DNA from 4 places in the Agarivorans sp. OAG1 genome. Region 4 is predicted to be linked to each of the others. Evidence: predicted binding sites of a transcription regulator. Region 4 holds the regulator's gene; each other region holds the start of a gene.
What was found. Region 4 encodes LexA, which represses DNA repair genes until DNA is damaged. Its sites were predicted from a motif close to TACTGTATNNNNATACAGTA; they were not measured.
Positions count from the first base shown of each region.

Region 1: the regulator LexA is predicted to act here: its motif matches at 1,809-1,828, upstream of OAG1_RS17795 (SOS response-associated peptidase family protein).
Region 2: the regulator LexA is predicted to act here: its motif matches at 2,116-2,135, upstream of dinB (DNA polymerase IV).
Region 3: the regulator LexA is predicted to act here: its motif matches at 1,996-2,015, upstream of ruvA (Holliday junction branch migration protein RuvA).

Region 1 is NZ_AP028990.1:3,927,384-3,930,714, reverse strand. Features, by position in the region: gene dusA (tRNA dihydrouridine(20/20a) synthase DusA) at 1-549, shown strand, start outside; gene OAG1_RS17805 (super-infection exclusion protein B) at 664-1,302, shown strand; gene OAG1_RS17800 (methylglyoxal synthase) at 1,304-1,759, opposite strand; gene OAG1_RS17795 (SOS response-associated peptidase family protein) at 1,873-2,439, shown strand; gene OAG1_RS17790 (gamma-glutamylcyclotransferase family protein) at 2,479-3,072, shown strand; gene pykF (pyruvate kinase PykF) at 3,131-3,331, opposite strand, start outside.
Region 2 is NZ_AP028990.1:1,455,572-1,458,902, reverse strand. Features, by position in the region: gene OAG1_RS06830 (SPFH domain-containing protein) at 1-814, shown strand, start outside; gene dinB (DNA polymerase IV) at 1,007-2,101, opposite strand; gene OAG1_RS06820 (peptidoglycan-binding domain-containing protein) at 2,221-2,820, opposite strand; gene OAG1_RS06815 (choice-of-anchor L domain-containing protein) at 2,875-3,331, opposite strand, start outside.
Region 3 is NZ_AP028990.1:2,497,535-2,500,865, forward strand. Features, by position in the region: gene ybgC (tol-pal system-associated acyl-CoA thioesterase) at 1-138, opposite strand, end outside; gene ruvB (Holliday junction branch migration DNA helicase RuvB) at 312-1,319, opposite strand; gene ruvA (Holliday junction branch migration protein RuvA) at 1,334-1,954, opposite strand; gene OAG1_RS11415 (efflux RND transporter permease subunit) at 2,080-3,331, opposite strand, start outside.
Region 4 is NZ_AP028990.1:379,554-382,884, forward strand. Features, by position in the region: gene OAG1_RS01765 (Crp/Fnr family transcriptional regulator) at 1-569, shown strand, start outside; gene OAG1_RS01770 (cytosolic protein) at 811-1,149, opposite strand; gene lexA (transcriptional repressor LexA) at 1,420-2,067, shown strand; gene coxB (cytochrome c oxidase subunit II) at 2,398-3,331, shown strand, end outside.

The sequences.
Region 1 (3,331 bases), 1.2 Mb from region 4:
CAGTTTCTAAAAGACTTTATCGAGCCGGTGGCTGAAGCTGGCTGCGAAACCTTTATTATTCATGCGCGTAAAGCTTGGTTGTCTGGTCTTAGCCCTAAGCAGAATCGAGATATTCCTCCGTTAGATTACCCAAGAGCTTACCAAGTAAAAGCTGATTACTCGCAGTTAACCATAAGCGTAAATGGCGGAATTGCTAGCTTGGAACAAGTGCAAGAGCACCTAAAGCATCTCGATGGCGTTATGCTAGGTCGCGAGGTTTATCAAAACCCTTACTTATTAGCGGATGTGGATCAACAGATCTTTGACGATCCGAAGCCAGCATTAAGCCGCCATCAAGTGGCTGAGTTAATGCTGCCATATATTGAAAACCATTTAGCACAAGGCGGCCGTTTACAACATATTAGCCGCCACATGCTGGGGTTGTTTCAAGGTTGCGTCGGGGCGCGTGCTTGGCGTAGGCATTTAAGCGAAAATGCGCATAAGAAAGGTGCTGGCATTGAAGTGATGCAAGCCGCAAAGGACTTAGTTCCAGAGCATCAAGAAGCCTAGTTAGCTCACTTACTTGTTTAATTGAAGCCGCTTTATGCGGCCTTCTTATTATCTGGCACAGCCCTTGCTATCACTACCTGCGAAGAGTCAGCTTTTTGTCAGGAGTGCAAAACAATGGAATTTTTAGGACGTTTAATCGCCCGCTGGGGCATATTAGACATTTTTATGGCGTGGGTGCTTACCGCCAGTGGCATGTTACTGGTTATTCCCAAGCAGTGGTTACCTGAAGCAGGCTTAAACGCGCAACTGATTATGGTGTTAACTATTAGTTGTGTAACGGGCTTGGCTTATTTTCTTAGCCGCGGGTTGTTGTTGATTATGACCAGTATTACGGGAGCTGTTCAGCATCGTCGAGAATTACAACGACTCGCTTCGATGATCTCGTGTTTGGATCATTCTGAGCGTGCTATTTTACGCGAGTTTATTATTACTCGTCGCAGCGTACTAAGTCTGCCGTTAAAAGAGCCTGCCGTAGCAAACTTAATGGAAAATGGTGTGTTAAAGCCAATGAATGAGCAACATGTTCACGAGCAACGAAGCAATGTGGACATGATGATCAATTTAGCGGCACGGCCATTACTGAGTTACAAAGCCTTAGGCTTACCGGTTGGTAAGTTAAACGAAGAGCAAATTGAACATTTGAAATCAATTCGCCCTCGCTTTTTACAACCAGATTACAAAGCAAATCGTACTCACTCTGGGAAACTATTTAGGATCCGTGCCGGTGATACAGAAAGCCAAACGGCGGCGTAGTTTAACTAGTACGCTGTTTTAGATAACCCGCGTAATCGGGGACATCTACCGAAAACTCCTGATTAAAGTGACGGCTGGCTAAGATAAATTCAGCTGTCGCTTGGTTGGTAGCCATTGGTATATTCCATACCGCCGCCAAACGCAGTAGCGCTTTTACATCAGGGTCATGCGGAACCGCATCTAGCGGATCCCAGAAGAAGATCATTAGGTCTATTTTACCTTCCGCAATCATTGCGCCTAATTGTTGGTCACCACCCATTGGACCGCTTAATAAGGCCTCTACTTCAAACCCTTGCTGTGACAACAGCGTACCGGTGGTGCCGGTTCCAAATAGTTGATGTTTAATTAAATCTTCGCGATGATTCTTCGCCCAGTTAATTAACGCCGTTTTTTTATGGTCGTGGGCTACCAATGCAATACGTTTGCGAACGTTCATGGTGCGGGTGGTTGTATCCATGTTACCTCTTAAATACGATTAGTTTGAAAGCGTTTACTACAGATTATGTTACTGTTTGTATTTACTATTAGCTAGCAACAGCCAGCAGATAATCAAGGTGGGATAACAAAAACGTGTGCGGTAGCTTAATGATTGGCGGTGAATATGAAATACGACAAGCCGTAGGTGTGGATTCGTTATTTCTAGATTTTGGCGAAACCAAACAGTATCGCCCTAGTGAGTCGTTGCCAGCTTTAATCTTTGAGCAGGAAACCCTGCGTTGTAAGCCTTTTATATGGGGAGTAAAGCACCCTCGACATCCCCAGCTTGTTATTAATGCTCGAGTAGAAAGCGCTGCTAATAAAGCTATGTTTCAAAACGCCTGGATAACCCAGCGTTGTTTACTGCCAGTAAAAGCGTGGCATGAATGGCGTAATCAAGAACGTTTTGAGTTTAGTTTGGAGCATCAAAATGTATTATTGCTGGGTGGTTTGTATTTACAGGCTCCTGAGGGAAAACAGCACTTAGTTGTTCTTACTCAAGCTGCAGCGAATGCTTTGCAGCAATATCATCATCGCATGCCTTTGTTGTTTGAACTCGAGCAAGGCTTGCGCTGGTTGGGCGGGCAGCCTTGTAAATATAAGGCGGAGCAGTTTCATTATCATGTGTCGAGCAATAGTCCACAGATGGGCTTGTTTTAGTAAGTATATTTTGTCGCATCAAGTTTCTAGGAGTGATTGATGATTTACATTTTTGGTTATGGCAGTTTAATTGATGCAGATTGCAGACAGTGTACCTTTCCTGGTGAACATGCTTATGCAGCGCGGTTACATGGCTACCAACGTTATTGGAGTGGTTTGAAAAGCGCAGATGATCGTTCCGCTGTTGTCATTACCCCCGACAATAATGCCAGCGTGAATGGGGTGCTGATTCCTTTTGATGAAAGCTTCTTGCCTGAACTGGATAAACGCGAAGAAGATTACGATAGAGTGTTACTCGATGTTTCACAGCTTGATCTCTTAGATACGCTGCCAAAACCAGCGGTTAAAATATATACCTATGTGGCTAAAGAGTATTGGCATCCACAGAGCAATAGCCCTATTTTACAGTCTTATTTGGACGTGTGTTTGCGAGGGTGTTTGGCGGTAAATGAGCAATACGCTCGCGAGTTTTTGCTTTCGACCAATTATTGGGTAAGCCACTGGTTAGATGACCGTCATCAACCTATTTACCCAAGGGCCATTAATATGGATGCTCTAGCCTTAGAGCAAATTGATTCGATATTAAATGATATGGCGCATTTGGCTGATTACAATCCGGTCGCTCAGGGCTAAGAATTTAGGTATAAAAAAAGGCGCCTTAGGCGCCTTTTTTAGCTTCGATAAACGTAAATTACAGTACGTGTACAGAAGAGGTGTTAGTAGTACCAGAAGGTACTAAGGCACCAGATACCATCACTACGATGTCGCCTTTGTTTGCAAGACCTGATTCCATCGCTAAGTCTTTACCAAGCGCGTAGAAAGAGTCAGTGCTTTCAATGCTTTCAACAACGTGAGGAATAACACCTTTAGTTAAGCAAAGTTGAGCAGCAGT
Region 2 (3,331 bases), 1.1 Mb from region 4:
TGAAAACCAAATGAGTAGCGGTATTTTCTTAGTTAAACGTGAAGAAATCACCATACACTCAAAACAGTCTACAGGCACTGCCAACGCCGCTCTGGGCACCGACCAAGAAGAATATGGTGACGATAGCAAAACAGTATTTGTGGTGAACAAAGTACTAGATACAAACGGCTTACCGATGCGTAAGTCCCAGCGCTTCACAGATTTTGGCGTAACGGTAGTATCAGCATTAGTGACCGATATGCGCCCGAATGCCAAGTTTATTGAGCGTATGCAGCTCAAACAAAAAGCCTCAGCAGACCGAGCCATTGCTCGCGAGCAGCGAGTTCAAGAGGAAGAGCAACGACTACTCGCCATTGCTCGTGGTGAACGTGAAGTCGCAGAGCGTCAAGCTCAAGCAAAGGTTGAGCAGATTCAAAAAACCACCGAAGCGCAAACCGACAAACAGCTTGCTATCACCAATGCAGAGAAGTTAAAGGCTCAGGCAGAGATCTCTAAAGAAACGGCTGAAATCGACCTAGAAAAAGCCCGTATCGAAGCTGAAACCAAACGAACCTTGGCAGAAGCAGAAGCCTATCAAAAGCGGGTAATTCTTGAAGCGGATAACGCCTTAGCTCAGAAACTAGAAGCGGAAGTAAAGATTCAAGCGCTTTGGGCAGAAGCCTTTGCAAAACGTAACGTACCTACAAACGTTTTTGGCGCAGGTAGTCAATCAGGAACACCCTCAGGCAGCGACGCTGAAACGCGAGCGTTTATGCAAATGTTAACTTTAGATGCAGCTAAACGACTTAGTTATGACCGAGACCTTACTAAATAACCTAAGCTCGGGATAATAAACTGGTTTCTAGTGGCTATTTTTACTTATTTCGGTGTTGAAGCTGCTTGCAATAGGCTATCTATTGACGCGCAGCTTCGCCTTGAACTAAGCAAGACTATCTAGTCAGAAACATGACACTAGATTAAGTACTTGGTTGCAAAGCTATCGTCACTTCCTTATCCCGAGTTCAGGTTAAGTAGTTAACGATTCAAACGGCAAAACCAGTTGTGGTGACTGGTTTTGCTGCTCATAAGCCAAACCAATATGCAAACCAATTAGCCGCACCGCCTTTCCCTTCCCTCTAGCAAGCGCCTCTTCAAACAACTCCAATAATGCCGACTCATCAATATGCTGACACTGTTGTTCTTTGGTAGTTTGTTGAAAATCTGCAAATTTTACTTTCACCCCAAGCTTATTCATCTTGGCTTGCTTTAAGTGCTTTTCACTGCGCCGCTTAAGCTCAGGCAGCAAGGCTAACAAGCGCTCTACCAAAATAGCTTGGTTACCTTCGTCTTTAGCAAAGGTGCGCTCTACTGCCACCGATTTTCGCTTACGGTCGTTACTTACAGCGCGCTCGTCTACCCCCTGACAACGCAGCCACAACATCTCGCCAAACTTACCAAATAGCTGCTTTAACTTGTCTTTATCTGCACGGCGTACATCACCGCCGGTATACAAACCTTGATGATGCAGTTTCTCAATGCTCACCTTGCCAACACCTGAGATTTTTTCGAGCGCTAGGGTCTCGATAAACTCACTGACTTGCTGCGGTTTAATAACATATACACCATTGGGTTTATTTAAATCCGAGGCGATTTTGGCTAAAAACTTCACAGGCGCTACACCGGCAGATGCTGTTAGACCTGTTTTAGCAAAGATATCTTGGCGGATTTGTTCAGCGATAAGTGTGGCCGAGCCTCTGCAGGCCTCACTATTACTTACATCTAGGTACGCTTCATCCAAAGACAGCGGCTCTATAGCATCGGCGTATTCATGAAAAATGCCTTGTACTTGTTTACTCACTTCTTGGTAAACCTGCATGCGTGGAGGCACCAATACCAAATGTGGGCAAAGCTGCAAGGCTTTATGGGTTGGCATAGCTGAGCGAACACCGTATTCACGCGCAAGGTAGTTACAAGTAGTCAACACCCCGCGACCGCTGCGCATGCCACCTACAGCCAAAGGAACATCGGCTAGCTCTGGTTGGTCTCGCATTTCAACAGCCGCATAAAAACAGTCCATATCTACATGGATTATTTTACGTTGTATTGGCTGTAAATCTGCCACAGCTATCGCCTCAAAACTGTATATAAACACAGTATGCGATATTTTACTAAAAATTCAAAGTAACAGAGCCACTTTGCTTTAAAGCAAAGTGGCTCTGTTTGGTAAACAATTGAGTTGTGTTATTGAGTCTTTTTAAGGAATAAATTAGACAAGGTAAACTGATCGGGAATACCCGTTTGCGGAATGCCGATGTCTTTTTGATACTTAACAAATACTTCCACATCCAATGGGGTAAATACTGAGCCATCAACCGCAGTATTGTAATACCCTAAAAACTTTAAACGCTGCTTAGCTCGCTGCAAAATCTCTACATAATAATAAGAGTTTGCATCGGCCACAGAGACCTGCACTAACGGGCTCTCTTTTTCTAAGCGAATTGGAAACACCGTTTTAATTAAGCTATTTACTGCATCTAAGTACTTAATATCGGGGTTAGCTTTACAATGACGCTGCAGTAATGCCAACAACAACTCGGTAGTTTGCCAAGGCACAACATCATAGTTTGAGGGCTGAAATTGATTGTAAGAAGTCACGTAACCTTCTAACCAACCACCATAAAGTAAGTAATCAGAATTTTTCTGTTGAGCGCTTTGAGTAAAGTCACTACAGCTTTTTCTTGCGGCGCCTTTTGCAGCAAATTTACCAGAATCGTCAGCAGCCAATGCACTGCTGCTAAAAAACACCGCAATCGACCAAACAACTATCAGTATATGTTTCATGACACCCCAAAAAGATTAAAGCCTAAGTTTTCACTTAGGCTTTTAAAAACAATACTATTTATAATAAGCACTGAGTTTTTTTCGTCCAGCCCAAAATGCCATAACTAGACCAAACATAAATAACGTTGGAGACTCTGGCACACTGTTGTTATCTGGCACAAATACCGTAACGGGTAGCTGCGACACTTGGAAGCTGCCCGTTTCGACAAAAGACAAACCGGTAACAAATGCCAGCGGACTGGTAGGATCCAAGCCAAGGTCCAAGTTAATGCCGCTTAAGGTGAAGGTACTTACAGGATCAAAGTTGATACCAAACTCAAACGTTTCTCCTGCTGCTAATGCAATTTGCTGCAATACTCCTTCAAACAAAAACTCAATCACGTAACCATCTGGGTCATTCACCGAAGCTAATGAAGGTGCGGTAACTGAAGCAAACATACCATCAGTAGAGTAGACATAACCAGCCGCTACATCAGGGTCGATCCAAATCGTTTCACCACTTTGTACCTCG
Region 3 (3,331 bases), 2.1 Mb from region 4:
CAATACATCTTGATCATAGCCAAGCTCGCGCAACCATTCTGTGCGGCCTCGTTCGAAGTACTTAATATGGTTGGCATGATAAACCACCCCGCCAGCATCGGTATCTTCGTAATAAACCCGAACAGCTAAAACCGACATTACACCTATCCCAAATATATAATTACAAATTACTATACACAGGCTAGTGCCCAAGGTTAAGACTCTAAACACTTAATTTAGATAATTGACAAAGAAAATTGGAATAACGGCTTAAAATTAAACACTTTAAGCTCATTTTTTGGCTATGCTGTCGTTATTAAACGACAGCATTTTTATCGTTTAGGAAGGTCTAAACCGAGGTGTAAATAGGCTTTATCACTGGCAATGCGCCCGCGAGGAGTGCGTTGCAAAAAACCTTGTTGAATCAAGAAAGGTTCTAGTACATCTTCTATGGTTTCTTTATCTTCACCTATTGCAGCTGCCAGGTTGTCTAAACCCACCGGGCCACCAGCAAAAGTTTCGGTAATGGCTTTAAGTAGCTTGGTATCCATATAATCGAAGCCTGCACTATCTACGCTAAGCAAATCGAGTGCTTGTGCAGCAACTTGTTGAGTGACTTTGCCATCAAATTTCACATCGGCATAATCACGAACTCGGCGTAATAAGCGATTTGCAATTCGAGGCGTTCCTCGAGAACGTTTAGCTACTTCCCAAGCCCCTTCGCCATCTAAGTCTAAGTTGAGATAATGAGCACTTCGCTTAACGATATCGGATAAGTCTTTAGTATTGTAAAACTCTAGACGCTGTACGATGCCAAACCTGTCACGCAGAGGAGAGGTTAGCATTCCTGCTCGAGTGGTTGCACCAATCAAGGTAAAAGGCGGTAAGTCCAACTTAATCGAACGCGCTGCCGGGCCTTCGCCGATCATAATGTCCAGCTGATAATCTTCCATTGCTGGATATAGCACTTCTTCAACTACAGCACTTAAGCGGTGAATTTCGTCGATGAATAATACGTCGCCAGGCTCTAAGTTAGTTAACAGCGCCGCTAAGTCACCGGCTTTTTCTAACACTGGGCCAGAGGTAGTTTTAATATTCACCTCCAACTCGTTAGCCACAATATTAGCTAAGGTGGTTTTACCAAGGCCAGGTGGGCCGAAAATGAGCAAATGATCTAAAGCATCGTCACGACGACGAGCAGCCTCAATAAAAATTTCTAACTGCTCTACAACCGCGTCTTGACCAGTGTAATCTTCAAGCTTTTTGGGTCTAATCGCTCGATCTACACTCTCTTCTTCAGTTACTGGTGTGGCTGCTACCAAACGGTCAGCTTCAATCATCTAAATTACCTTTGTTACAGTGCCGCTTTTAAGGCTTCTCTAATTAGCTCTTCACTACTCATGCCGCTGGTCCACACTTGTTTAACCAACTTATCGGCTTGATTACCTTTATAACCCAAAGACTCTAGTGCAGCGATGGCTTCATCTCTTGGATCTACGCTTGCTTGTAAAGGTAAATCGCCATGGCTACTTAGGCTATCACTAATTGGCGTTTCTGGAAGTTCTACATTCCAGTTTTTCAAGCGGTCTTTCATTTCTACCAATAAACGCTCAGCAGTTTTTTTACCAATGCCCGGCACTTTCACTAGACTCGATAGGTCTTCGTGTTTAACCGCAAACACAAACTGTTCACAACTTAAACCAGATAAAATAGCTAATGCTACTTTAGGGCCAATGCCATTTACTTTTATCAACTCTCTAAACAAAGAGCGTGAAGCTTTATCATGAAAGCCATAAAGCAGTTGCGCATCTTCTCGTACGATGAAGTGAGTCAACAAGCGTACCGACTCGCCCAGCTCAGGTAGCTGGTAAAAGCAATTCATAGGTAGTTGAATTTCGTAGCCTACTCCAGCCACATCAATTAAAACAAAGGGGGGGACTTTTTCTTCTAAGATACCTTTAATGGTAGCGATCACTGCATAAACTCCTAAACTAACAGCGCTTAGCTTAACTCAAAGACTGGATATATATCCAGTCTTTGAGTTAAAAGTTTACTTAGCACCAATAAAGCCTTGTTAGGTTCTAGTCTCAGTATTAGGCCTTATTCATGTTGCAGCGATTTGTGTTTATGGACCAAGTTCCAATCGGCCAATACCGCATAGGCTGCCGGAATAATAAATAACACCATCATAGTGGACGCAATAATGCCAAATACTATAGACACCACAATTGGTTGCACAACTTGAGCTTGTAAGCTGGTTTCTAACAATAAGGGCAACAAACCTGCAGCTGTAGTTAAAGAGGTTAAAAACACTGCCCGAAAACGCTCTTTACTTGCATTCACTACTGCTTGATAAACATCGTCCCCCTCATCTAAATGATAACGGATATACTGCACCAGCAATATTGAATCGTTGGTTACAATACCTGCTAGGGAGATAAACCCTAGTATTGAGGGCATGCTTAGGTTGTGTCCCAATAAAAAATGCCCCCACAATACCCCAATTAGGGCCATTGGAATCACCGTAAGCACAACTACCGGTTCTAAGTAACTTCTGAACTGAAAACTCAAAATTGCGAACACACCAAATATGCCAATGGCGAAGCTTTTGCTTAAAGAAGCCCCTACTTTCGCGCTTTCTTTAGCTTCACCTTCAAAATCTACCCTTAAGCCTGGGAACTGTTTTCGAAGCTCAGGCAAAAAGCTTTTTTGTACCAATTGCATCACCTCGTTGGTATTGGCAACTCGGGTATCAACATCTGCCATTACTGTCACGGTGCGTAAACTGTTAATTCGTTGAATGCGTACATAAGCGCGCTGATATTCAATGTTTGCAATCGACGATAGCGGTACTTGCTGTCCATCGGCTAACACAATTGGAAAATTTGCTAAGGCTTGTAAGCTTCCGGACTGTTGTTTGTTAAGCCTTACGTCTATTTGCATGTTTTCTGGGCCAATTTGAAACTCGTCAGCAATGACTCCTTGGTAAGAAGCGCGCAACTGCTCCGCGACCATTTGGCCATTAACCATAAATGCCTCTGCACCACCTCGAAGAGATATAACCACTTCTTCTTTGCCAGGTCGCATATCATCTAAAATGCTATTCACACCCTGAAACTTACCCAAGTAGGCTTGTAGCTCAACAGAAGCGGATTTTAATGTATCTAGATTAGAGTGCTGCAAACGAACTTCAATCGCCCGCCCTGCCGGACCCATCGTTGGTTGAGTAAACGCCAATGCTAAAGGTAAAGCTTGCTCGCCTACTTGCTCGCGCCAAGCCGCGATAAAATCTTCGATATAACTATTGCGAACTTCTGCCGAGAGCAGATCAAGGCGCACAGTAGCGACATGC
Region 4 (3,331 bases):
TAGGAAAAGTGCAGCAACTAAATAAAGGTGACTTCATCTATTTTCAGGATGGAAGGTCAGAATTTATTACCTTTCTAATTACGGGGATACTGGGTTTTCACCAAGCGGGTAATGGCAATTCTGGGGTGTACGTTAATATTATTTATCCTGGAATTATTTTAAACGAGACTCAGTTTTTTATGGGAGGCAATTCGCCCTTAGACATCAACACATCTTGCGAATGCCGAGTGTTAACCTTGTCTTTCAAAAAAGCGCAAAACCTTATTGCTAGCTCTCTAGAATTTAACCAGATGCTGAATCAATCTATGGCTAAAAAGCAGCGAGCACTAAGCCGATTGTTTCATCTTAGCTCTGAGCGTCCTCCTCAGAAAAAGGTATACAAAGCCCTAGAGGTACTTAGTGATCTAAACCAAGATGATGTATTACCTATCAATATACTGTCCTTGGCATCGTTACTTAATATGTCTAGAAACACTGTGGGCAGTGCACTAAAAACGCTGATTTCTAATGGCATTATCGACAAAGCACATCCAGGGTATCGGATCGCTGAAAAGGATCTAACTAGTTAAGCCAAGTGCTTAATATTGTTTACGGTGTGAGAGTCATGCTTTCTCGAGTAAGACACCTTAATGTTAATTACTGTTTAGGTCTCTCAGGAGCTTGTGTTGGGCCGAGATATTACAGTTTTTCTTATGTTCGAATGTGATGCATCATTGTGAAAAATAGCATTTTCACAATCCTTTCTAACCCAGTTTTTCCTATTCCTAGCTAGCGGTTCCAATTCGTCGATTTCAACTTCCTAAATTATTGTCAGTCCAATCGAGTAATAAAGGTTTGCTCGTCATCCACAAAAGCGACAAAGCCGCCGTGGTAGATAAACACCCGTCCGCGTCCCTCCACTAAGCAGGCAAGCTGTGGGTTTAAATCTTCTTCGTTATATTGGCTTTGAAAAGTGCCAGTATCGGTGATAATACCGCTGAATGTCGGCAAATATCCATGCGTGCGCTTGGCTTGATCAATTAGGCTCAGCTCGCTGGCAGTAGAAAAGCATGAGGGGATCGCAGCCGCTTCTTCGATAAACAGTGTTTTCAGTTCTTCAAAAGCTGTAATCACCAGCCAGTCGATGCCGTTAACATGATGGATAAACATAGAGTTTCTCGGTAATTTTAATGCGGCGATTTTATCACTATCAGGGGAAGAGCGTAGTAGAGATTTAGTTGCTAAAGGTGGTAACTTTGTTCAGTTTCCATCACATTGCAATCTGTCTCTCAAAATATGGGGTGTAGTTTCAAAGTAGCGGAAAGAATTCCAATGAAACTGAAACCTACACTACAATAAGTCACTGATTTAGATAAATCCTTGCTTCATTGCTCATGCTGTATATACTAACAGTGTGCTGTATAAACTTACAGGTAGAATATGAAGCCCTTAACACCCCGTCAAACAGAAGTATTTGAATTAATTCGTCGTCATATTTCCGAAACGGGTATGCCGCCAACCCGTGCAGAGATCGCTAAAGAATTAGGCTTTCGTTCCGCTAATGCGGCAGAAGAGCACCTACGAGCACTTGCTAAGAAAGGGGCTATTGAGATGATCCCTGGAGCTTCGCGCGGTATTCGCATTAGTGAAGAGTATTTGCCAGCCAGCGCTAATGAGCCAGTGGCCGAAGACTTAGAACCCGGTTTACCCTTAATCGGCCAAGTGGCTGCAGGCGAGCCTATTTTGGCGCAGGAGCATGTAGAGTCGCACTATGCGGTAGATGCTAACTTGTTTAATCCTCATGCTGATTATTTACTGCGGGTGCAGGGAATGAGTATGAAAGACATCGGCATTATGGATGGTGACTTGTTAGCGGTGCACAAAACCAATAATGTTCATAATGGGCAAGTGGTGGTGGCACGTTTAGAAGACGATGTTACGGTTAAGCGTTTTGAACGCGACGGTAAAATGGTTTACTTGCATCCAGAAAATGAAGAGCTCTCAACTATTGAAGTTGATTTAGAGTATCAAAGCATCGAAATTGAAGGCTTAGCGGTAGGTATTATTCGCACTGCCGATTGGATGTAAGCCTTACATAGCAATAAGTTCCGCCCTTTTTAAGCCCAAATCAGCCCGATTTGGGCTTTTGTCGTTAGCATCACATCTTTTGTGTTTATCCATAAAAATCTCAACAATATATTTACATTTCTTTAACTTAGGGGTTAATTTATAAGCAGTAGCTTGTATTTAGCTGTTGCTGTCTACTACTTTTGGGGTGGGGGATTTCCCTTTTTCTGCAGCTACTTTCCTAGTTTGGAGAGTTGTTGTCGTTGGCTACTAGCAAAGGAGAGCGCTGTGGGCCGATGGATTCAGCTAATAATGCTGACATTCTTTTCGTCGCAAGTATTTGCGCAAGAAATGTCATTCAACTTACGTCCGGGTGTTACCGCCATTAGTGAGCAGGTTTATGGCCTGCACATGACAATTTTTTATATTTGTTGTGCTATTGGGGTGCTGGTGTTTGGCGCCATGTTCTGGGCTATTTTTCATCATCGCAAATCTAAAGGGGCCAAGCCGGCTCAATTTCATGAAAGTACCAAAGTAGAAATTATTTGGACCATCGTTCCTTTCATTATATTGATAGGGATGGCGATTCCTGCCACTAAAACCCTGCTGGCCATGGAAGATCCTTCCGATGCCGATATCACGATTCAAGTAACAGGTTCCCAGTGGAAGTGGCATTACAAATACTTTGACCGTGAACTGGAATTCTACAGTGTGCTGGCATCTGATATGGATGAAGTTAACGGCAAGCTGGAAAAACGCAAAAACTACTTGCTTGAGGTAGACCGACCGCTGGTATTGCCCATCGATAAAAAAGTGCGCTTTTTGATGACTTCGGAAGATGTTATCCACTCCTGGTGGGTACCTGATTTTGCAGTGAAGAAAGACGCCAACCCCGGCTTTATTAATGAGGCTTGGACCATCATTGATAAACCCGGCATTTACCGCGGCCAGTGTGCTGAGTTATGTGGTAAGGACCACGGCTTTATGCCGATTGTGGTTATCGCTAAAACGCAGGCCGATTACGATGTTTGGTTAGCCGAGGAAGAAGCCGCTTATCAAGCCAAACAAGCCCAAGAGTTAGAGCTGGTTGCTATGACTATGGAGCAAGACGAACTGATGTCGCTGGGCAAAAAAGTCTACGACAAAAGCTGTGCGGCTTGCCACCAAGTTAACGGTGAAGGCTTACCAGGTGTGTTCCCTGGCTTGAAAGACAGTCCAATCGCTATTGGTGATGTGGGCAAACATATTGAAGTAGTTGTGAATGGTGTACCGGGCACTGCGATGC